2 regions of the Phaeovulum sp. W22_SRMD_FR3 genome follow, and region 2 is predicted to be linked to the other one. Evidence: riboswitches for the same ligand, from Rfam matches in the RefSeq annotation. Region 2 holds a riboswitch; the other holds the start of a gene.
What was found. A riboswitch is a leader RNA that binds a small molecule or an ion and turns the genes downstream of it on or off. The one in region 2 is predicted to bind cobalamin.
Positions count from the first base shown of each region.

Region 1: linked by a shared signal. The riboswitch ahead of ACEN2S_RS10615 (ABC transporter substrate-binding protein) and the one ahead of ACEN2S_RS13915 (DUF1636 family protein) in region 2 are both predicted to bind cobalamin.

Region 1 covers NZ_JBGQOG010000006.1:208,799-220,312, forward strand. The annotation lists gene ACEN2S_RS10600 (vWA domain-containing protein) at 1-1,501, shown strand, start outside; gene ACEN2S_RS10605 (hypothetical protein) at 1,498-2,244, shown strand; gene ACEN2S_RS10610 (GNAT family N-acetyltransferase) at 2,401-2,898, shown strand; cobalamin riboswitch at 3,257-3,471, shown strand; gene ACEN2S_RS10615 (ABC transporter substrate-binding protein) at 3,693-4,712, shown strand; gene ACEN2S_RS10620 (FecCD family ABC transporter permease) at 4,709-5,764, shown strand; gene ACEN2S_RS10625 (ABC transporter ATP-binding protein) at 5,761-6,525, shown strand; gene ACEN2S_RS10630 (pseudoazurin) at 6,538-6,972, shown strand; gene ACEN2S_RS10635 (LysR family transcriptional regulator) at 6,992-7,873, opposite strand; gene ACEN2S_RS10640 (hypothetical protein) at 8,001-8,480, shown strand; gene ACEN2S_RS10645 (peroxidase-related enzyme) at 8,477-9,067, shown strand; gene ACEN2S_RS10650 (Rid family detoxifying hydrolase) at 9,080-9,454, shown strand; gene ACEN2S_RS10655 (PLP-dependent cysteine synthase family protein) at 9,456-10,583, shown strand; gene ACEN2S_RS10660 (LysR family transcriptional regulator) at 10,793-11,514, shown strand, end outside.
Region 2 covers NZ_JBGQOG010000010.1:41,999-53,512, reverse strand. The annotation lists gene cobN (cobaltochelatase subunit CobN) at 1-1,074, opposite strand, end outside; gene cobW (cobalamin biosynthesis protein CobW) at 1,074-2,123, opposite strand; gene ACEN2S_RS13915 (DUF1636 family protein) at 2,116-2,496, opposite strand; cobalamin riboswitch at 2,584-2,801, opposite strand; gene cobO (cob(I)yrinic acid a,c-diamide adenosyltransferase) at 2,841-3,458, shown strand; gene ACEN2S_RS13905 (cobyric acid synthase) at 3,721-5,163, shown strand; gene bluB (5,6-dimethylbenzimidazole synthase) at 5,200-5,823, opposite strand; gene cobD (threonine-phosphate decarboxylase CobD) at 5,813-6,790, opposite strand; gene cbiB (adenosylcobinamide-phosphate synthase CbiB) at 6,800-7,741, opposite strand; gene ACEN2S_RS13885 (propanediol utilization protein) at 7,741-8,571, opposite strand; gene ACEN2S_RS13880 (histidine phosphatase family protein) at 8,568-9,200, opposite strand; gene cobU (bifunctional adenosylcobinamide kinase/adenosylcobinamide-phosphate guanylyltransferase) at 9,282-9,785, shown strand; gene cobT (nicotinate-nucleotide--dimethylbenzimidazole phosphoribosyltransferase) at 9,785-10,807, shown strand; gene cobS (adenosylcobinamide-GDP ribazoletransferase) at 10,807-11,514, shown strand, end outside.

The sequences.
Region 1 (11,514 bases), on a different contig from region 2:
GCTGCGGATGCCCGACACCGCGGGCAACTACGAATTCACCTACAAATTCAACGATGCGCAGGTGCTGATCACCCGGCCGATCACCGTGCTGCCCGCGGGCAGTACACCGGTGCTGGCCCCCGCGAGCCTCTCTGGCCCCGCCAGCGCGGCGCCGGGCGCAGATCTCTACATCGGCTGGACCGGCCCCCGCGCGGCGGGCGACCGGATCGAGATCCGCGCCCCGGGCGAGGCCGGGGCGCTGGCCTCGGCCGATGTGGAAGACGGCACCCCCGCCAGCCTGACCGCGCCCGAGACGCCCGGAACCTATGAGTTGATCTATCATTTCCAGTCCGAGGATGTGCTGGCCCGCGCGCCCTTGACCGTGGCGGCGGATATGCCCGCCGCCACAACGCCCGGCGGCCCGGTGCCGGTGACGATTGAAGCGGATCAGGGGGGGCTGGAGCTCTCGGTCCAATGGTCGGCGGTGCCCGCCACGGATGTCGCCAACCCGCTGCCGCCCGAGGCCTGGGCGCTGAACGACCGCGTCTCGGCCCCGGTGGCGGCCAGCTTTCTGCCCGGCGTCTATGACGTGCGCGGCGAGGCGGGCGATCAGGTCTTCACCGGGCGGATCACCGTGGTGGCGGGGGCCGAGAACCATTTCGTGATCCCCTATGATCCGGCGCAAAGCCCGGCGGGGCCCGATGCGCCCGGGGCTGGCGCCGCACAGCCGGGTGATCCGGTCGCCCTGAAGATCTCGGGGGAATATGTGGGCATGCGCATCCGCTGGCAGGCCACCCCGGCGGGGGGGCAGGACAGCCTGATGCTCGGCAGCGGCGATTTTGCCGCCGAGGCCTGGGACACCCGGCTGGATCCCGGCCGCTGGCTGATCGAGGGTCAGGCCGAGGGAGGCCAGGGCCCGCTCTATGTCGCGGTGATCTCGGTGGCGCCGGACGGCCCCGCGGCGATCACCCTGCCCCGCACCGTGGCGGCGGACCGCAGCGCCTTTGCCCTGCCCGATGGCGCCGAGGGCCTGGCGCGCTGCGTTGCAGAGCCTGCCTGCTATGTCACCGATGCCGCGGCGGGGCTGCGCTACCACCTTCTGCCCGGTTGGGCTTCCGGTGCCGGCTATGGGATGGAAACCGCTGCCGGGGTCGCGGCCACCCAGCCCAGCGCGGAATTCTACACCGGAACGCCGCTGGCGGTGCAGATGGCGCTGAACCCGCGGCAATGGGCTGCCAGCCTCGGGCCCTGCGAGGCGGTATCGGTCGGCCTGCTCTGCGCGGTGACCGGCACCGACCCTGCCGCCCTCGCCCTGTTGCGCAGCACGTTGGGCGCCGCACGGGCTGAGGATGCCGCCGCCACGACGACACCCACCGCGACACCATCGGCCGCAACCGCCTCCGGCACCGGCCCTGATCTGGCCGAGGTGATGCGCAGCCTTCAGGGCATCGCGATCACCGCACCCGAAGGCCTTGATCTGCGAGAGTTTCTGGCCCCCGGCCTTGCAAAGGACACCCAATGACCCGCATTGCATTCCTGCCTGTCATCGCCGCGCTCGGCCTCTCTGTCCCGCTCGCGGCACCTGCCCGCGCCGAAGCCAACCTCGGCACCGGCGGCAAGGCGGTCTATGCAGACTGCCGCGACGGCGGCTGCCGCTGCACGCTGAGCCCGATGACCACCGATGAGGTGAGCGCGCTGATCGGCACCGCGCCGCCCGAGGGGGCGCGCGACTGGGTCGTGGTCTCTTATGCCGACAGCTATTTCTGGAGCGCGCAAAGCCTTGAGGACATTGACAGCGCCATGGGCGGCGACGGGCGCTGTGATCTGGAGGTTTTCGCCCCGGTGGTGCCGCGCGACGGCACCTGGACGGGCAAGGTGCGCACTACGAAGATCGCGGGTTGCCCGGAGGGTCTGGCGCAGACCCTGCCCGGCATGGTCAGCGGCATGGTTTTCGCCCGCCGCATCGCCTGGGGCGGGGTGTTTCACCCGGCGCAGCTGAACATGAACCCCTCGGATCAGGTGGTGAACTGGACCGAGATCGGGCCGACGATGTTTCAGGGGAAACTGGTGGCGCCCGTGCAGAATGACATGCTGAGTGTCTCAGGCACGCTGACCTCATCGCTGGTGGATGAAGACAGTGCGGTCGCCCGTTTTCACCTGCGCGTCGGGGCCGGTTCGGGCGCCAATGCCGCCGCCCTCGCCATGTTGGGCATGGCCGATTGCCGCGTCGATTCCACCTATCAGTTCAAACGCAGCGGGGCCTGAGGCGACGCGGGCCTGAGGTGGCACAGGGGGGGGCACAGGGCGCGGGGCGGGTGGCGCGGGTCGGCAGAGGCAGCCCCTGTCCCCGGTTGCGGCTCTTGCAGCGCGCGGCGGCATTGTGGGATGGTGTGACACCAGCCCGCTGCAGCACAGGATGCGATGGACGCGATACCAACCCTGACCACCGCCAGGCTGATCCTGCGCCCGATGCAGGCCGGGGACTGGCCTGCCTACCATGCGCTGATGGCCTCGGACCGCGCGCTGCATATGGGGGGGCCCTTCTCCCCCACGGCCGCCTGGGGGATGTTTTGCAGCGATCACGCGCAATGGAGCCTCTTTGGCCTCGGGGCGCTGATGATCGAGGACCGGGCAAGCGGCCACTGCCTCGGGCAGGTCGGCATCAACACCGGCCCCCTTTTTCCCGAACATGAGCTTGGCTGGTTCCTCTATCCAGAGGCGGAGGGGCATGGCTATGCCTGCGAGGCCGCATCGGCGCTGCGCGACTGGGCGAAAGAGGGCCGGCATCTCGCCACGCTGGTCAGCTATATGGACGCTGCAAACGCCAGATCCGCCGCGCTGGCTCTGCGGCTGGGCGCCCGGTTGGACGCGCAGGCGGCACGGCCCGACCCCGGTGATCTGGTCTATCGGCACTATTGACGGGCACGGGGCCCAAATGACCCGCGCGGGCAGGATAGGCGGGCCGCAGCGAATTGACGGGCGCGGGCAGATCACCGGCCATGCCACGCGCTGCCCGTGATCCTCACGCTCCTCATGCTCGCTGCAGCCGCTGCAGCCGCTGGTGATGACGGTGGCGCGGCGCGCCTGCCGTGATGCGAGGGTTGCAGGCACACGGTGGTCCCGGTCGGCATCCTTCACCGCCGAAGATCATTCTATCCATATGTAAAACACGGGAAATTCAGAACAGCGCATCCCCCGCAGCAAAGCCCTGGAAACCGAAATCCGCCCAAACAGCGTCCTGCCGCGCAACCGGCGATTGACTTCACGGCCGTTCGGCGGCATCTCTGACGCTGATGGTTCCCGCGTCGGCAAAAGCTCCGAACGGGTGAAAAGGGAATGCGGTGAGGAGTAGCCATCAGGCGCCGAATCCGCGACTGCCCCCGCAACTGTGAGCGGTAGCCAACCCCGATATGCCACTGGTGCCCTGCACCGGGAAGGCGGGGAAGGCCACGATCCGCGAGTCAGGAGACCTGCCATCATGATCGAAGCCACACCGGGCGGGGTGCCCCGGAGAAAGACCGCATGTGCCGATACCGGCATCCATCCAGCCTGACCGCCAGATGCAGCGGTGCCGGGGCTTTTGCCCGGACACCCTTGTTGCGCCTTCTTCAACCCCGTCCTTCGTTTCATGAAGGACGTCTCTGATGCTGAAAAACGCACCAAAAACCGAACCGAAAACCGGCCTGAAAACCAAACCTGGAACCGGGCTGAACATGGGGTTCACCCCCAAGCTGACGGCCATGATCACCGCCGTTCTGGCCCTCTCCGCGGCCACCGCCGCCGGGGCCGCCGAGACCCGCTATCCGCTGACCCTCGACAATTGCGGGCATGTGCTGACGATACCGGCGCGCCCCGACAATGTGGTCTCCATCGGGCAATCCACCACGGAAATCCTCTATGCGCTGGGACAGGCGGACCGCATGGCCGGCACCGCGCTCTGGTTCAACGCGGTGCTGCCCGCCTATGAGGCGCAAAACGCCCGGGTCGCGCGGATCAGCGACAACATGCCCAGCTTTGAAGCGGTGGTGAACAAGCGCCCCGGTTTCGTGCCGACGATGTTTGAATGGATGATCGGCGCCCAGGGCGCGGTCGGCACCCGTCCGCAATTCGCCGATCTGGGGATCCCGGCCTATGTCATGCCCACCGATTGTGAGGGCAAGGACAATCTGGTCGGCGCCGATGGCACCCGGCTGGCCCCCTTTGACATCGGCACCCTGTGGAAGAGCATCGCGCAGATGGCTGAGGTCATGGATGCGCAGGATGCGGGTGCCGCGCTGATCGCCGATCTGCAGGCGCGCGATGCGGCGGTCGTGGCGCGGGCGCAGGCGATGGCGCTGCCCGATGCCTCGGCGGCGGTCTGGTTTTCCTCGGCCGATCTGGAACTTGACCCCTATATGGCGGGCGGGATGGGGGTGCCGGCCTGGATGCTGGCGCGGCTCGGCCTGCGCAATGTGGTCACGTCGGATGAGGAATGGCCGACGGTGGGTTGGGAAACCATCGCCCGCGCCGACCCTTCGGTGCTGATCATTGCCCGGATGGACCGCCGCCGCTTTCCCGCCGATGATGTCGCGGAAAAGCTGCGCTTTTTGCAGTCTGACCCGGTGACGCGGCAGATGACGGCGGTGCGCGAAGGCCGCATCGTTGTGCTGGATGCCGAGGCGATGCACCCCGGCATCCGGCTGATTGACGGGCTGGAAGTGCTGGCCGAGGGCATGGACGGGCTGACGCAATGACCGATTGTGCATCGGTGGCGGTGGCTCAGCGCCGCAGGTCCCTGCCCTGGCTCTGGGTGCCGCTCCTCGTGGTGCTGGCCCCGATGATCGGCACCGCTCTGGGCGAGACGCCGATCCCGCTCGGCACGGTCTGGCAGGCGCTGGCCAATCAGATCTGGGGCGCGGACCATCTGATCGACCCGATCGATCAGGGCATCATCTGGTCGTACCGCCTGCCGCGCGCGCTGGTGGCCGGGAGCTGCGGCGCGGGCCTCGCGATCTCGGGGCTGGTGCTGCAGACCCTGTTGCGCAACGCGCTGGCCGATCCCTATCTTCTGGGGATTTCGGCGGGTGCCTCCACCGGCGCGGTGCTGGTGGCGGTGACCGGTCTCGGCGCGGCCTTCCTGCCGATGTCGGCGGGGGCGCTTTTGGGCGCGCTCGCGGCCTTCGGGCTGGTCGTCGGGCTGGCGCGGCTGGCGGGCGGCGGGCCGGGGGCACGCGGGGCGGCACAGATCGTGCTGGCGGGCATTGCCGGGTCGCAGCTGTTCAATGCGTTGACCAGTTTTATCATCGCGCGCTCGGCCAGTGCCGAACAGGCGCGCGGCATCCTGTTCTGGCTCCTTGGCAATCTCTCGGGGGTGCGCTGGGAGGATGTCGGCCTCACCCTCGTGGCGGTGCTGCTCGTGCTGGGCGCGGCGCTGTGGCATGTGCGGGCACTTGACGCTTTCACTTTTGGCACGGAATCCGCCGCCTCGCTGGGCGTGCCGGTGCGGCGGGTGCAGGCGGTGCTGATCCTTGCCACGGCGGCGGCGACGGCGGTGATGGTCTCGGTCACCGGCGCCATCGGTTTTGTCGGGCTGGTGGTGCCGCATGCCGCGCGGTTTCTGGTGGGCAGCGCCCATGCGCGTCTGGTGCCGGTCTCGGCGCTGATCGGCATGGTGTTTCTGATCGCCGCCGATGTCATCGCCCGGGTGCTGGTGCCGGGCCAGACCCTGCCCATCGGCGTGGTCACCGCGCTTGTCGGGGCCCCGGCCTTTGCCATCATCCTGATCCGCGCGGGGGCCGGCCGATGACCCTCTCCGCCCATGATCTGACACGCCGGGTGCGGGGCCGCACCCTGCTCGACGCCGTCAGCCTCACCCTTGCCCCCGGCGAGATGCTGGGGCTGATCGGGCCGAACGGCTCGGGCAAATCGACGCTGCTGCGGCTGATGGCGCGGCTGATCCGCCCCGACCGCGGGCATCTGACGCTGCACGGGCGGCCGATGGAGGACATGCCGCAGCGCGAGATCGCCCGGCAGATCGCGCTGGTGGCGCAGAGCGCCGAGACCACAGACCGCATCCCGGTGCGCGATGCGGTGGCGCTGGGGCGGACGCCCTGGCTGGACGCGCTGCGCCCCTGGTCTGACGCGGATGAGGCCGAGGTGACACGGGCGCTGGCGCGGGTCGATCTGACCCATCTCGCCGCGCGGGACTGGTCGACCCTCTCGGGGGGCGAGCGGCAGCGCGCGCATATTGCCCGGGCTCTCGCGCAGAACCCGCAGATCCTACTGCTGGATGAGCCGACGAACCATCTCGACATCCGCCATCAGATGTCGATCCTCGATCTGATCGGCACCCTCGGCCTCTCCACCGTGATCGCGCTGCATGACCTCAATCAGGCGATGCGCTGTGACCGGGTGGCGGTCTTGCATCAGGGGGTGCTGGTGGCGCTCGGCCCGCCCTCAGACGTACTGAGCCCTGAGCTGCTGGCCCGGGTCTTTGGCGTCCGCGCAAGCCCGCTGATTGATCCGCAAGACGGCAGCCGCCTGATGCGCTTTCACCCCCTTCATTGAAAGAAACCTTTGATGCGAAACGCACTTTCCGCAATCACCTTTATGATCATCCTGCCCGCGACGGCGGCTTCCGCGACCCATGAGGTGAAAATGCTCACCCGGGGCGAGAGCGGCAGCATGGTCTATGAGCCCGCCTTCCTGCAGCTGAACCCCGGCGACAAGGTCCGCTTTGTCGCCACCCAACCCAGCCATAATGTGGCCAGCATCCCCGAAATCTGGCCCGAGGATGCCGCGCAGGTGAAAGCCCCGATCAACGCGGAGATCGAGATCACTTTCGAGACCCCCGGCCTTTACGGCATCAAATGCAGCCCGCATTACACGATGGGGATGGTCATGCTGATTGCGGTGGCACCGGTGGCGCTGGCGGATCTGACCGTCCCCGCCACGCTGCCGCCGATGGCCCGCGACCGTCTGACGGGCATTGTGCGGCAGATGCAGCCCGAGTAACGCCCCCTCCGCGCGGTGCTCAGCCCTGCAACGCCGCGGCGACATCGGTGAAGGCGGCGGTCAGCGCCGTCTCCAGCTCGGCCAGACCCGGGCGTGTGCTGCGGAACAGGCCCCATTCATAAGGAATGGCCACCGCCAGCGGCAGGATGCGGATGCCCTGCAACGCGATCCCGCGCGCCGAGACCGGATCAACCAGCGCGATGCCAAGGCCCGCCCGCGCCGCCAGCATCGCATTGAGCGAGCTGTTGGTGGTCAGTTTGGCGATGGGCACGATCCCCTGATCGCCAAAGGCCGCGTCGATCCGGTGGCGGATCCGGTAGCTGTTGCCGACGCTCAGAAGCCGCGCCTCGCGGAACGCGTCCAGCGCGACCACCTCGCCCGCATGATCTTCGGCCACCACCGCCACCAGATGGCTCTCGGCCTGCGCCAGACAGTCAAGCCCGGCATGCGCCAAAGGCAGCGCCGAGACGGCATAATCCGCCTCGCCCCGCAAGAGCGCCTGCACCAGATGCTCGGCATCCATCGTCGGCAGGGCCACTGTCCCCGGAAGCTCCGCGCCCAGCGCCCGCAGCATCTGCGGCACCATCCCCGCCGACATCGCCGGGGTCGCGGCCAGGGTCAGCGATTGCACCCGCTCTTCGCGCAGATTGGCGGCCCGCTCGGCCACCTGAGCATAGCTGGTCAGCAGGCGCTGCGCATCCTCGTAAAACTGCACGCCTTTCGGGCTGGGCGAGATCCGGGGGCCGTTGCGCTCAAACAGGGTAAAGCCCAGCACCGCCTCAAGATCACGCACAAGACGGGTGATCACCGGCTGCCCGATGCCCAGACGCTTGGCCGCCGCGGTCATCGAACCCGAGGCCATCACCGCTACGAATGCCTCTATGCCGCGCATATCCGGCATATCACTATTCTTGATTGACATAATTAAACCCAAATCATCCGATTTTAGCATAGACAGCCCGGCACTATGCGCTTTATGAATACAGAATGTCTCCATCACTGGGGCGGGAAAAATTCAAGAGGTTCTTTTGACACGGAAATCGGATGCCATTGACCGGGCCGCTGGCCTGGCGCCCGAGGGGGCGATCCACGCCTTGCGCCGTTTTCGGCCGGAATTCGTTGACGGGGCCGAGGCCTGCCGTGCCGCCGTGCTCAGCCCCGAAGAGGCTTTGGGCCTGTCGGAGGATCTGCGGCAGGCGGTGGCATACCGCGCGGCGCGGGGCGCGGAAAACCCCGCCCTTCTCGGGGTTTACCGGGTGCCGGAGGGCGCGGATCTGGCCACGCTGGCCCGGGGCGAGACCCCGGCCGACCCGGCCCTCGCGGCGCTCGCGCGGCATGCCGACATGATCGCGGCGCGGCCCGCAGAGGCCAGCGGTCAGGATCTGGCCATGCTGCAAGCAGCGGGGTTCACCGTGCCGCAGATCATCGCGCTGTCGGAGCTTCTGGCCTATGTCTGCTTTCAGATCCGCGTCGCGCATGGTCTGGCCCTGATGGAGGCCGCCGGATGACCACCGCTGACACCCGCACCAAGACCGCCGAAATCCCGCAGATCAAACTGAAGCCGCTGTCCTGGACGCCCTATCTGCCCCCGGTCGAGATCAACGAGGCGACGCCGCGCCAATTGGCAGCGATGCAGGTGACGCCTTCGGCCAAAAAGGTCTCGCCCTATGTGCGCACGCTGGCGCATGACCCCGACAGCTATGTCGCGCGCACCCTGTTGTTCAATGCGATCATGTATGTGGAGGGCGGCCTGCCGCGCGAGGACCGCGAGCTGGGCGCGCTGGGCGCCTCGCTGGTCAATGGCTGCCGATACTGCGCCAATGTGCATGCCCGCCAGCACTCCCGGCTGCGGGACTCGGCGGCGGTGATCTCGGCGCTTTATGCCGGGCGGCGCGATCTTTTGGCGCCGCGCGATGCCGCGATCATGGATTTTGCCGAGGCGCTGACCGCCACCCCGCCCCGCGCGGAGGCCCGTCATCTGGCCGCGCTAAAGGCGGCAGGGATGGACAATACGGAAATAATTGATCTGATCCATGCCATCGCGATCTTTGGCTGGGCCAACCGCCTGATGCACCCCCTCGGCCATTCCACCTGAAGGACAGCTCTCATGACCCCCATCGACACCCCGAATGCCCCCGCCGCCATCGGCCCCTATTCGCAGGCGATCCGCATCGGCGATCTGCTCTTCGTCTCGGGCCAGCTGCCGATTGACCCCGCCACCGGCGCCTTTGCCGCCGAGGATGCCGTGGGGCAGATGACGCAATGTCTGGCCAATATCGCGGCGATTGCCACAGCGGCGGGCACCGACATCTCGCGCACCGTCAAGACCACGATCCTGCTGACCGATCTTGGCCCCTTCGCCCAGATCAACGAAGCCTATGGCGCGGCCTTTAGCGCCCCTTATCCGGCGCGGGCCTGCTATGAGGTTTCGGCGCTGCCCAAGGGCGCGCTGGTCGAAGTTGAAGCTGTGATCGCCTGCTGAAATGACCAACCTCACCGCCCCCGCCTCCGCCTGCTGCGCCCTGTTGCCGCTGCCCGATTGCGCGGGCCGCGCCTGGGCCCGCCGCGCCATCGCGCTTTTGCAGGGCGATGCGCGCCGCTCTGCCGACACCCATCTGATCAAGCCCGTCTTCGGCGGGCTGACCGGCATCGACATCTATCTGAAAGATGAGAGCACGCATCCCACCGGTTCGCTGAAACACCGCCTCGCGCGGTCGCTTGTGCTCTATGGGATCTGCAACGGCCACATCGGCGAGACGACGACGCTGGTCGAGGCCTCATCCGGCTCGACCGCCGTTTCCGAGGCCTATTTCGCCCGGCTGCTTAACCTGCCCTTCATCGCCGTGATGCCGCGCACGACCTCGCCGCAGAAGATCCGCGAGATCGAGCGGTTCGGCGGGCGCTGCCATTTCGTCGAGAAATCCTCGGAGGTCTATGCGGCGGCGCAGGCGATTGCCGAGGAAACCGGCGGCCATTACCTCGATCAGTTCACCAATGCCGAACGTGCCACCGACTGGCGCGGCAACAACAACATCGCCGAGAGCATCTTTGCCCAGATGGAGGGCGAGGCACATCCCGTCCCCGATTGGGTGGTGATGAGCGCGGGAACGGGCGGCACTTCGGCCACCATCGGGCGCTACATCCGCTACCGCAATCTGGCGACGCGGCTCTGTGTCGTCGATGTCGAGCATTCGGTGTTTTACGACAGCTATTGCTCGGGCGACCGCGAGGTGACCTGCACGCAAGGCTCGGGCATCGAAGGGATCGGCCGCCCCCGCGTGGAGCCCTCGTTCCTGCCCAGAGTGATCGACCATATGATCCGCATCCCCGATGCCGCCTCGATCGCCGCGATGCAGATCCTGTCGGATCTGATCTTCCGGCGGGTGGGCGGTTCGACCGGCACCAATTTCTTTGGCCTGTGCTGGGTGGCCTCGGAAATGCGCAAGGCGGGGCGCGAAGGCTCGCTCGTCTCGGTCATCTGCGACAGCGGCGCGCGCTATACCGATACCTATTACAACGACGCCTGGCTGGATGCGAAAGGCTATGATCTGGCCCCCTGGAAACGCGCGTTGGAGACCTTTTTGGAGGGCGGCGATCTGGTGCTGCCGTAAGGCCGCGGACCAACCCACCGGCGCGCCCAGCGCGACATCTCAGGAAAGGCCCGTGTTTCACGGGCCTTTTTGCTGCCTGCGGCATCCCACCGCCCGAACCTGCCTAAAATCGCATCATGGAGATTTAATTATTCATAATTGCGATAATAAAACTTGATTCATGTCATTTTTGTATTGATCATCACATTAGATGCAAAAAGAATATGAGTATGAATCACAAAGACCTCATCATCTTCCTGAAAGTCGCCGAGACCGGCTCTGTCACCCAGGCCGCCGAGGCTTTGGGACGGTCGCAGCCTTCCGTCACGCGCTGCCTGCAAGATCTCGAAGCCAGCATCGGTTTCGCGCTGTTCGAGCGTGTCGGGCGGCGCATTTCGCTGACCGCCGAAGGTGTTGCCTTTGAAGACGAGGCGCGGCGCCTGATGGTGATGATGCAGGACCTGCCCGCCCGCACACGCGCCCGCGCCAGTGGCCTGAAGCCGCCGCTGTCGATTTCGGCGACCTATGCTTTGGGGTCGGGGCTGGTGCCCTACGCCGTGGCGCGCTGGCCCGAGGCCGAGCGGCCCGCCGAGGTCAAGCTGCTGCAGACCACCCCGAATGGCGTGGCGCAGGATCTTCTGAGCGGCAATGCGCGGATCGGGCTGGCCTCGCTGCCGCTCGATGTGCCGGGGATCATCTGTCAGCGCCGCTACAGCGCGCCGCTGGTCGCCGCTTTGCCCGAGGCACGGGCGGCGGAATTTCCCGAAGGGCGGCCGGTGTCACTGGCCGATGTCGCGGGCGATACGCTGGTCACCATGCTGGACCAGACGCGGCTGCAGGGCCGCATCCAGCAGGCGCTGCAAAACGCGGGCCTGCATCCGGCGCAGGTGATCCGGGCGAATGCCTCGCTTTCGGCGCTGCAATTCACCCGCCTGCTCGGCGCCACCGCGAT
Region 2 (11,514 bases):
CTCGGCCACAGCCTCAATCCGCAGGGGGTCGGCGCGATGGGCAAAGCGGGAATATTGCAGATCGGGGTCGCGCGCGCCGGGGGATTTGAAGCTGACCACCCCGGCGAAAAGCCGCCCGTCCACCTCGGGCAGCACCACATGCATGGCGAGATCGGCGGGCGAGAGTCCGCGCTCGGACCCCGCCCAATCGCGCCGCCGTGCGGTGGAGAGGGCGAGCTGGAACACCGGACATCCGGCGGCATCCAAAGGCGAGCTGCCATCCGGTCCCTGCGCCGAAAAGGCGGTGGCGTTGAGGATGGCGGCGGGCGGGTGCGCCGCCAGATGCCCGCGCAGCCACTGGGCCGCAGCGGGGGATTTCAGCGAGGGGGCAAAGGCGCCATGGGCGGCAAAGCCCCGCGCCCGGAGCGCCCGGATCAGCGCATCCACCGGGCCGGTATCGGCGGCGGTCAGATAGCTGCGGTAAAAGGTCACCAGAACCTCGGGCGCGCGCGCGGACGCCGGGGGCAGGGCGGTCAGTACCCCGGCATCCGGGTCATAAAAGCCAAAGTCCGGCACCGATTTGGCGCCCATCACCGGCCCGGCATAGAGCCCCGCCGCCAGTGCGAGCTGCGCCAATGCTGCCTGCGCCGCCACCGCGCCGCCCGCCTCACAGAGGCTGGAGAGCTGGCGCAGGGTCGAAACCGGCAGGGTCGAGAGCGCATCGAGCCGCGCATCAGGCCGCCCGTCGCCCGGCAGCACCGCCAAAGCAATCCCGCGCCGCCGCGCCAGATCCTGCAGGCTCGAGAGGCCATAGGGCCAATAGGCCTCGCCGCCGATCAGCCGCACGAGGATACCGCGCGCGCCGTGCAAGGTCTGCTCGACATAGGTGTCAACCGAGAGCGGATGCCGCAGCGCCACAAGGTTCGCCAGCCGCAGGGTCGGCAGGCGCTCCCGTCCCCGTTGCCAGCCTGCCGCGAAAGCCCCGAGGTCACTGTCGGAATAGGACAGAACCACCAGATCGGCCGGGCTTTGGCCCAGATCGATCGGGGTGTCGGATTCCTCCAGCCCGTGACTTTCGCGAAAGACGACATGCATCAGGCGACAGCGACCTCCGGGATCAGGACGGCGCGGATCGCAGCCGGATCAACGTCATGATGCTCGGCAATGACGACGAGGCGCGAGGCGCGCGCCTCCGTGCCCCAGGGCCGGTCAAACTGCGTGCGGATGCGCGACCCCACCGCCTGCACCAAAAGGCGCATCGGTTTGCCGGTGATCGCCACATAGCCTTTGACGCGCAGGATGTCCTGCTCTTCCGCCAGACGGGTGATTGCGGCCACCAAAGCCTCAACACTGTCCTGTTCGGGGAGTTCAATCACCACCGAGTCGAAATCGTCATGCTCGTGATCGTCGGCCCCATCGTGATGCGAGGGGCGGGCGGCCAGATCATCCTCAGCGGCGGCATTGAGGCCGAGGATGACGCGCGGGTCAATCACGCCCTCGGTCATCGGCAGAATCGGGATCACACGCGGCGCTTCGGCCAGAATGATCTCGCGCGCGGCGGCCAGACCCGCTTCGCCCGCCAGATCGGCCTTGGACAACAGCACGATATCGGCGCAGGCGATCTGATCCTCGAAAACCTCCGAGAGGGGCGTCTCGTGGTCAAGGCTGTCATCCGCCGCGCGCTGCGCTTCCACCGCCGCCTCATCGGGGGCAAAGCGGCCCGCCGCCACCGCCTCGGCGTCGGCCAGCGCGATCACGCCATCCACGGTGATGCGCGAGCGGATCGCCGGCCAGTCAAAGGCCTTCAGCAGCGGCTTCGGCAAAGCCAGCCCCGAGGTTTCGATCAGGATATGATCCGGGCGCTGCGGCAGCGCCATCAGCGCCTCGATCGTCGGGATGAAGTCATCGGCGACGGTGCAGCAGATGCAGCCGTTGGCCAATTCGACGATATTCTCGACCGGGCAGCTCTCATCGGCGCAGGATTTCAGAATGTCGCCATCCACACCGACGGTGCCGAATTCATTGACCAGAACGGCGAGGCGCTTGCCCTGCGGGTTCTGCATCAGATGCCGGATCAGCGTGGTTTTCCCGGCGCCGAGAAAGCCGGTGATCACGGTCACCGGAATTTTGGTCAGATCAGACATCTTGGGTCTCCGTCGGAATGGGGGTCAGGGGAGGAATACGGGCAAGGCTTTGCTTGCGGAAAATCACCGGGCGCTCGCGCCAGGGCACGATGCCATCGGCGCTCTGCGCATAAGCGGCGGCCCCGGCAAGGATCTCGGGCGCGTCATCCGTGGTCATGCGGCCATACACATAGGACCAGCAGCCCGGGGCCGACAGCGCCACCGCGCAACCCGCGTTGCAGGCGGAAAGGCATTCGACGCCGACAATCCGCACCCCTTCGGGGGCGCCTGTCGCCGTCAGCGCGGCCTGAAGGCGCGCGCCGGGCGGAATGTCACCCTCGGGCACGGGTTCACCCGCGCGGCAGGTGGTGCAGACGTGAAGCGTAACGGTCATCGCCGGTCCTCATGGGGACGCCGGGGCATGGCCAGAGGCGGGGCCGGATTGCCCCTGCCTGCCGGTCGCGGAACACCCCGTCCGCCCGTTCAGTCACATGCGCTGGCAGGTCTCCCGGCTTGCGGATTCAGGGTTTCCCCACCGGTCCACCCTCCTTCCCGGCATCTGCCAGTGGCTGGGCGGACCTTTCCGGTCACGGTCGCGGGGGCGGCTGCGCTTCGCGTTTCCGACCGGAACAGTCGGAAACCCTGTCGCATTCCCTCTTCGCCTGTCCTAAGACAGGAACCAACGCCGCCTCACCTGAGGCACGAAGCCCCTGCTTGTCAAGGATGAGGAGCGACGAGATGACCGAAGTCAGCGACCTGGAAGCCAAACACGCCAGCAAGATGGCCAAGAAAAAAGCCGCGCGGGATAAGATCATGGCGGGGAAATCCGGCGAAAAAGGCCTGATCATCGTCCACACCGGGCCGGGCAAGGGAAAATCCTCCTCCGGCTTTGGCATGATCCTGCGCTGCATCGCCCATGAGATGCCCTGCGCGGTGGTGCAGTTCATCAAAGGCGCCTGGGACACCGGCGAGCGGCGCCTGATCGAGACGCATTTTTCGGATCTCTGCCAGTTTCACGCGATGGGGGAAGGCTTTACCTGGGAAACTCAGGACCGCGCCCGCGACATCGCCGCGGCGCAAGCCGGATGGGCCAAGGCCAAGGAGCTGATCCTGAACCCCGAAATCCGCTTTGTGCTGCTCGATGAGATCAACATCGCCTTGCGCTACGATTATCTGGATATCGCCGAAGTGGTGCGCTTCCTCGTCGAAGAAAAGCCACCCCTGACGCATGTGGTGCTGACTGGTCGCAATGCGAAAGACGAGTTGATCGAGATCGCCGATCTGGTGACCGAGATGACACTGGTAAAGCATCCGTTCCGCTCGGGCATCAAGGGGCAGAAGGGCGTCGAATTCTGACCTCTTCTCCTGCGTGAATGGTGCAAGGCAGGTATTTATACCAAGAAGAAAAGGCTGGACTCATGATCAGGGCGTGGCAGACTTTCAGGGCGGTACAGGGAGAGGTCCCGATGACCGCCCAAGGAGAAAGCGCCGCGTTTCCCCCGCCCGGGCGGCCCGAAGCGCGGCGCCCCTTGGCTGTCCGCTCCCCTTTCTTCTTGGCGAAAAATACCTCCGCCGGAGGCTTCCGCAGTCAGGTTCGGTGCGGCGGCGGAGGGATGCGATGACCGCGGTGATGATCCAGGGGGCGGGCTCGAACGTGGGCAAGTCGCTGATTGTGGCGGGTCTCTGCCGGGCGGCGTTGAGACGGGGGCTGACGGTGGCACCGTTCAAGCCGCAGAACATGTCCAACAATGCAGCCGTGACGGTGGACGGCGGCGAAATCGGGCGCGCGCAGGCGTTGCAGGCTTTGGCCTCGGGGCGGTTGCCGCATACCGATATGAACCCGGTTCTGTTGAAGCCTGAGAGCGAAATGGGCTCGCAGGTGGTCGTGCAGGGGCGGCGGATCGCCACGGTGAAGGCGCGCGACTATGCGAAGTTGAAACCGCAGCTGATGGTTTCGGTGCTGGAGAGTTTCCGGCGGTTGCAGGCTGAAGTTGATCTCGTGATTGTCGAGGGGGCAGGCAGCCCGGCCGAGGTCAATCTGCGGGCGGGGGATATTGCCAATATGGGCTTTGCCCGCGCGGCGGATGTGCCGGTGGTGCTCGTGGGGGACATTGACCGGGGCGGGGTGATTGCGCAGATCCTCGGGACCCAGTTGGTGCTTGACCCTGAGGACGCGGCGATGGTTGGGGGCTTTCTCATCAACAAGTTTCGCGGCGACCCGCGGCTCTTTGACGATGGGTATCAGCTGATCTCGGCGCGCAGCGGTTGGCCGGGGTTTGGCGTGGTGCCCTATTTCGCGGGGGCGGCGGATCTGCCGGCGGAGGATGCGCTCGACATTCAGGGGGGCGGTTCGGGAGCCTGCAAGATCGTCTGTCTGCAATTCTCGCGCATTGCGAATTTCGATGATCTGGATCCGTTGAAGCTGGAGCCGGGGGTTGAGGTGGTGATGCTGCGCCCGGGGCAGCCGATCCCCGGCGATGCGCGGCTGGTGATCCTGCCGGGCAGCAAATCGACGCGGGGCGATCTGGCCTTTCTGCGGGCGCAGGGCTGGGATGTGGATCTCGCGGCGCATGTGCGGCGGGGCGGGCATGTCTTGGGCATTTGCGGCGGCTATCAGATGCTGGGACAGAGGATCTCGGACCCGGAGGGGATCGAGGGTGCGCCGGGTGAGATGGTGGGGCTTGGCTTTCTGGACGTGGAGACGGTGATGACGCCGGATAAGCGACTGACGCGGACAACGGCCGAGCATGTGGGTTCGGGCCTGACCGTCGAAGGCTATGAGATCCACATCGGCCGCACCGAGGGGCCGGACCGGGCGCGGCCTTTCGCGCGGGTCGCGGGCACGCCGGAGGGGGCTGTGAGTGCGGATGGCCGCATCATCGGCAGCTATCTGCACGGGCTTTTCGCCGAAGATGGGTTCCGGGCGGCGTTTCTGGCCGGGCTCGGCGTTTCGGCGGGGGCCGTCAATTATGGCGCGCGGGTGGAGGCGCGGCTCGATGAGCTGGCCGCGCATCTGGAGGCGCATCTCGATGTCCCGGCGCTGCTCGGTTTGGCGCGTTAAGGGCCTCCGGCGGGGATATTTGACCGAAGCAAGACCTTAGCGTTCGCGCCAGGCGTCATGGGTGTTTTCCTGCCAGCCTTTGCGGTGCAAGAGCGGCGTGTCATCGGTAAACTCCGGATAGCCGAGGCAGATATAGGCGGCAAATTCCCAGCCCGGTGGCACGGCAAACAGCGCCTCGATCGCGCGGGGTTCGAGGATGGAGACCATGCCGAGGCCAAGGTTGCGGGCGCGGGCGGCGAGCCAGAGCGTGTGGATCGCCATCGCGGTGGATTGCCGCAGGGTTTCGGGCAGGGTGCGGCGGCCGAGGCCGTGGCCCTCGGGCGGATCGGATTCGGTGAAGACCGCCAGCTGCACCGGGGCGGCATCGAGGCCCGCCAGTTTCAGCGCCAGATATTCCGTCAGCTTTTCATCGCTGTAATCGGCGGCGGCCTCGGCATTGCAGCGGTTGAAATTCGCCCGCACCGCGGCGCGAAGCCCGGGGTCGGTGACGCGGATCACCCGCCAGGGCCGGGCATTGCCGACCGAGGGCGCGTAATCCATCAGCTCTTCCAGCTCATCGAGCAGTGCCTGCGGCACCGGGTCGGTGCGGAAATGCCGCACATCGCGCCGCCAGCGCAGCACCTGCGTCAGCGCCTCGGATTGGGCATTGTCAAACTGCATGGAGGCTCTCCAGTGCTTGGGTGAGGCGGTCCCATTCCGCGGGCGTCCCGGGCAGGCCGAGGCGCAGCCAGCGGTCGGAATAGGGGAAGCGGCGCGACCAGATGCGGTGGCGGGCCAGCGCGTCCTGCGCCGCCGCCGCCTGCGGGGTGTCGTAGAGACGAAAGAGCGTGCTGCCGCCGCGCGGGGTCCATCCGGCGCGTTCGGCCAGCGCGTCAAGGCGGGGGGCTTCCTCTGCCAGACGCCGGGTTGTGGCCTCGGCCCAGGCGGTATCGGCCAGCGCGCGGGTGCCGATGGCGAGGGCGGCGCCCGAGACGGGCCAGGGCCCGGCCATCTCGGCCAGCGCCGCGATTTCGGCAGCGCCCCCCAGCACAAAGCCCAGCCGCAGCCCGGCCAGCCCGTAGAATTTGCCAAAGGAGCGCAGCACCAGCAGGCCCGCGCGCCCGGCCTGCGGCGTCAGCGACATCTCGGGCGTCATATCGCCAAAGCTCTCATCCACCACCAGACGGCCCACGCGTTCAAGGAGGGCCTGCAACGCGGCGGGCGGATGCTGGCGGCCATCGGGGTTGTTGGGGTTGACCACCACCGCCAGATCGGCGCCTGCGAGATCGGCTAGGGTGGCGACTTCCTCCACCTGCCAGCCCGCAGCGCGCAGGGCGGCGGCATGTTCGTTATAGGTGGGGGCAAGCACGCGGGCGCGGCCCGGACGGCCCAGACGCGGGATCATCTGGATGGCGCCCTGCGCGCCTGCCAGCGCCAGCATCGGCGCGCGGGTGCTCCAGGCGCGGCGTGCCGCTTCGATCAACGCGGCCTGCGCGCTGCGGGTGGGCAGCATCGTCCAGACCTCGGGCGGCATGTCGGGCAGCGGATAGGGCACACGGTTGATCCCGGTGGAGAGGTCGATCCACTCGGCCAAGGTGCCGCCGTGACGGCTGACTGCCGCGTCGATATTGCCACCGTGATCGCGCATTCTTCCCCCCTAAGCTGTCGCCAGCGCCACGAGCATCAGCCCGAGCAGCAGCATCGCCCGCCGATAGAGCACCAGCCCGCGCCGGATGTCCTCTGCCCCCGGATCGGCGGCCTCTGCATTGACCCAGGGCTCCTCTGCCACCCGGTCGCCATAGATCCTCGGCCCGGAAAGGCGGATCTGCAAGGCCCCGGCCAAAGATGCCTCGGGCCAGCCCGCATTGGGCGAGCGGTGGTGTGACGCGTCGCGCGCCATCGTGGTGAGGGCCGCGCGGGGGCGGCCGGAGGCCAGCGCGAACAACAGCCCGGTCAGCCGCGCCGGGATCAGGTTCACGCCGTCGTCGATGCGGGCCGAGGCCCAGCCAAAGGCTTCGTGCCGGGGGCTGCGGTGGCCGATCATCGAATCCAAAGTGTTGATCGCCTTGTACCCCGCGATGCCGGGCAGGCCCAGCAACGCCCCCCAAAACAGCGGCGCGACGATCCCGTCCGAGGTATTCTCGGCCAGGCTTTCGAGGGCGGCGCGCGCGACCCCTGCGGCATCAAGCCGCGCCGGGTCACGGCCCACGATCATCGCCACTGCCGCCCGCGCGCCCGCCAGATCGCCCGCACTGAGCGGCCGCGCGACGGCGACGACATGGTCATGCATCGCGCGGGTGGCCACCAGCGGCCAGGCCAGAACCCCGGTGATCAGCATGCCCGCGACGCCGCCCGGCAGCAGGCGGGCGACCAGCCAGCAGGGCAGGACGGCGGCGGCAATCACCACCAGCGCGGCGGCGATACCCATGATCCGGCGGGTGAGGTCGCGGTGATGGCTGTGGTTCCAGCGGCGGTCGAGATGGCCGATCAGCCGCCCGATCCAGGTGACCGGATGGCCGATGCGCGCATAAAGCGGCGCGGGCCAGCCAAGGCCCGCATCCACCACCATCGCCACCGCCATTGCGCCTGCTGCCAGCATCAGTTCCCCCCGATCAGAAAGGTTGTGATCCGGGAAAAACCCGCCCGGCGCAAGTCTGCCCTTGCGCCCGCAGGCACCTTCCCCGGGGCAAAGAGCAGCGCGCGCGCGGCCCCGGTATGCGCTATCGCCCAGCCCAGCGCCCCGTGGCGCGCCGCCAGTGCCGCCGTCGGATCGGGGTTTGGACCCCGCTGCGCCAGGGTGCGGGCGGCGGAGAGGCTGGCGAGGGCGGCCACTGCCGCCGCCCCTTTTGCACAGGCGTCGGGCCAGCGCGCCACAAGGTCGCTGATGTCGGGAAAATCCAGATCCTGCGGGTCTGTGCGCTGGCCCGGCCCGAAAAAGCCGCCCAGCACCTGCAGCCGGGGCAGCGGTGGCAGCGCGGCCAGAATCCGCCCCTCGCGCGAGGCCCAGAGGAGCCGCTCGGGCCGGGGCAGCATCAGCGGATCGCTGGCGCCTTCGGTGATCCGGCAGGCATGGGCGATGCGGGCGGGGTCATATTCTCCGGCGGCCCGCGCCAGTGCGACGCGCGCCGCGGTCGAGGCCCCGGCCCCGCCGCCCGGCGGCATGTCGAGGCGCAGGGTGAAGCGGCCGCGCAGGGGCAGGTCGAGGGCGCGCAGAAACCGGGCGGCCTCGCTGCGGGTCAGGGCGCGGGCACCGGGTTGGTGCAGGGTGAACTGGCGGGGCCTGTGGCTGGCGGCGGTGCCCTCGGCCGTGGCGCGCACCAGCAGGGCGGGGCATGGCAGGGTGATCAGCGCCAAGGGGCCAGAGGCGCCGAGCCGCCCTTGCAACAGCTCGCCGAAATGGCCCGCGACCGAGACCTCTGCCACGCTCATGCCGCGCTCCGGTTGACATAGGCGACGGAGAAGGAGAGCGCATCCGCCTCGGGCAGCACCCGGATCAGCGTCACCGACAGCGGCGCGATTTCAAATCCGAGGCCCGCCGAGGGCACCCCCAGCGCCCATGACAGTGCCGCCCGGATCACCCCGGCATGCGCCACAACCGCCACCCGCCCCCCCGAGGCCGCCGCGATGAGCCCCGGTGTCACGCGGGCGCAGAGATCGGCAAAACTCTCGCCCTGCGGTGGGCGGTGCTGCGCCAAAGCGTCGCGGGAGAGGGGGCCGAGATCGGGCAGATCGGCGGGAGAAGTCCCCTCCCAGAGGCCGAAATCCTGCTCCCACAGGCGTGCATCCTCGGTGGCCTTTCCGGTGGCGGGTGCCGTCCCAAACAGCGCCGCAAGGGTCATCTGGCAGCGGCGCGCGGGCGAGGTGATCAGCCGGTCCGGCACGCCGATCAGCTGCCGCCGTGCCTCCAGCTCGGCCGCGCCGGGCAAAAGCGCCCCCACATCGCGGCGCCCGGCCAACAGCCCGCCATTGTCCGCCGGGGCATGGCGGATCAGCAGGAGGTCGGTCGCGCGGCGCGGCGGGGTGGGGACAGAAGGGGGCGTCGTTTCAGGGCGGGTCACGGTCGGCTTTGCCCCTTTTCAAACGGGCGGAATGGTGTTTCTTGGGCGCCAACCCGCCCGGTTGGCGGCACAGGAGGGCATATGAGCGTGATACTCATCACAGGTGGCGCGCGTTCGGGCAAGAGCCTGATCGCGGAAAACCGGGTCCTCGCTTTGCCGGGCCGTCCGGTCTACATCGCCACGGCGGAGGCACAGGACGCCGAGATGGCGGCCCGGATCGCCCAGCATCAGGCCCGCCGCGATGCCCGCTGGGCCGACCGGCCCGCGCCGCTGGATCTGGTGGCGGCGCTGGCGGAAACCGATGGTGGCGGCCCGCGTCTGGTGGATTGCCTGACGCTCTGGCTCTCCAATCTGATGTTCGCCGAGCGCGACTGGCGGCAGGCCGGGGCGGAACTGGTGACGGCGCTGGCGGCTCAGAAAAGCCCGGTGGTGCTGGTGACGAATGAGGTGGGCCTCGGTATCGTGCCCGACAATGCGCTGGCGCGGGCGTTTCGTGACGCCGCCGGCACGCTGAACCAGATGATTGCCCAAGCCGCGGATGAAGTGATTTTCGCGGTCGCGGGTCTGCCGATGAAGGTGAAATGATGAGCCAAACCCCCTTTCCCGCGGCTTCCTTTGCCGCGCTGACCGAAGCGCTGACCACGCTGCCCGCCGCCGATGCGGAGGCGGCCGGGGCCGCACGTGCGCGCCAGAACAGCCTGACCAAACCGCCGGGCAGTCTGGGGATGCTCGAGGATCTGGCAGTGTTCATGGCCGGTTGGCGGGGCACGGAGCGGCCGAAAATCGTCCGCGCCCAGGCGGTGATTTTCGCGGGCAACCACGGGATCTGCGCGCAGGGCGTGAACCCCTTCCCGCAGGAAGTCACCGCGCAGATGGTGACGAATTTCCAGCATGGCGGTGCCTCGATCAACCAGCTCTGCCGGGCGAATGGCGCCGATCTTTCGGTGGTCGCGCTGGATCTGGACACCCCGACGCAGGATTTCACCACCGGCCCGGCGATGAGCGAGGCCGAGGTGCTGGACGCGATGGCGCGTGGTGCGGCGGCAGTGGACAGGGGCGCGGATGTGCTGCTGCTGGGCGAAATGGGGATTGGCAATTCCACCATCGCGGCGGCGCTGGCCACGGCGATTTTCGGCGGTGCGGCCTCGGATTGGGTCGGCCCCGGCACCGGCTCGGATGCGAGTGGCATGTCGCTGAAAGCGCGGGTGATCGAGGCGGGGCTCGAGCGCCACGCGGCGGCCAAGGGCAACCCGCTGGCACTGCTCGCGGCCTTTGGCGGGCGCGAGCAGGCAGCGATCTGCGGCGCGGTGATCGCGGCGCGGCAGGCGCGGATTCCGGTGCTGCTCGACGGGTTCATCTGCACGGCGGCGGCGGCGGTGCTGGCGGGCACGCCGGGCGCGCTCGACCACTGTCTTGTCGGGCATGAGAGCGCCGAGCCGGGCCATGCGCGGCTGCTGAAAGCGCTCGGCAAACGCGGGATTCTCGATCTGGGGCTGCGGCTGGGCGAAGGCTCGGGCGCGGCGCTGGCGCTGGGCGTGCTGCGCGCGGCGCTGGAGGTGCATAACGGCATGGCGACCTTTGCCGAAGCCGGGGTGTCGGGCGGCTGATGCGCGCGCGCTGGGATCAGTTCCGGCTGGCGGTGATGCTGTTGACCCGGCTGCCGGTGGGGCGGCTGCGCGATCCGCTGCCCGCGATGGGCAGCGCCGCCTGGGCCTTTCCGCTGGCGGGCCTGCTGGCGGCAGCGCCCCCGGCGGCGGTGATCTGGCTGACCCTGCCGCATCTGCCGCCGCTGATGGCGGCGCTTTTGGCGCTGATGGCGGGATTGCTGGTCACCGGCGGGCTGCATGAGGACGGGCTTGCCGATCTGGCCGATGGTCTGGGAGGTGGCGCCACCCGCGCCCGCAAGCTGGAAATCATGCGCGACAGCCGTATCGGCTCTTATGGCGGGCTGGCGCTGGTGCTGGGGATCGGGTTGCGGGCCACGGGCCTCGCGGCGGCGCCCGATGCCACCACGGCCGCTTTGGCCGTGCTGGCGTTGGGAGCAGCAAGCCGCGGAGGCCTGCCGCTGATCCTCACCTTTCAGCCCCCCGCGCGGGACGATGGTCTGGGTGCCTCCGCCCGCAGCGCAGGGCGTCTCGGTGCGCTCGCTGCGCTGGGCTTTGGCGTTGTTGCACTGGTTCTGGTGGGCCATGCGGCTCTGGCGACGGGAGCGGCGATCGCCCTTGCCGGGGCGGCGCTGACGGCGCTCTGCCAGCGGCAGCTCGGTGGCTATAGTGGTGACACATTGGGCGCCACGCAGCAGATCTGTGAGATC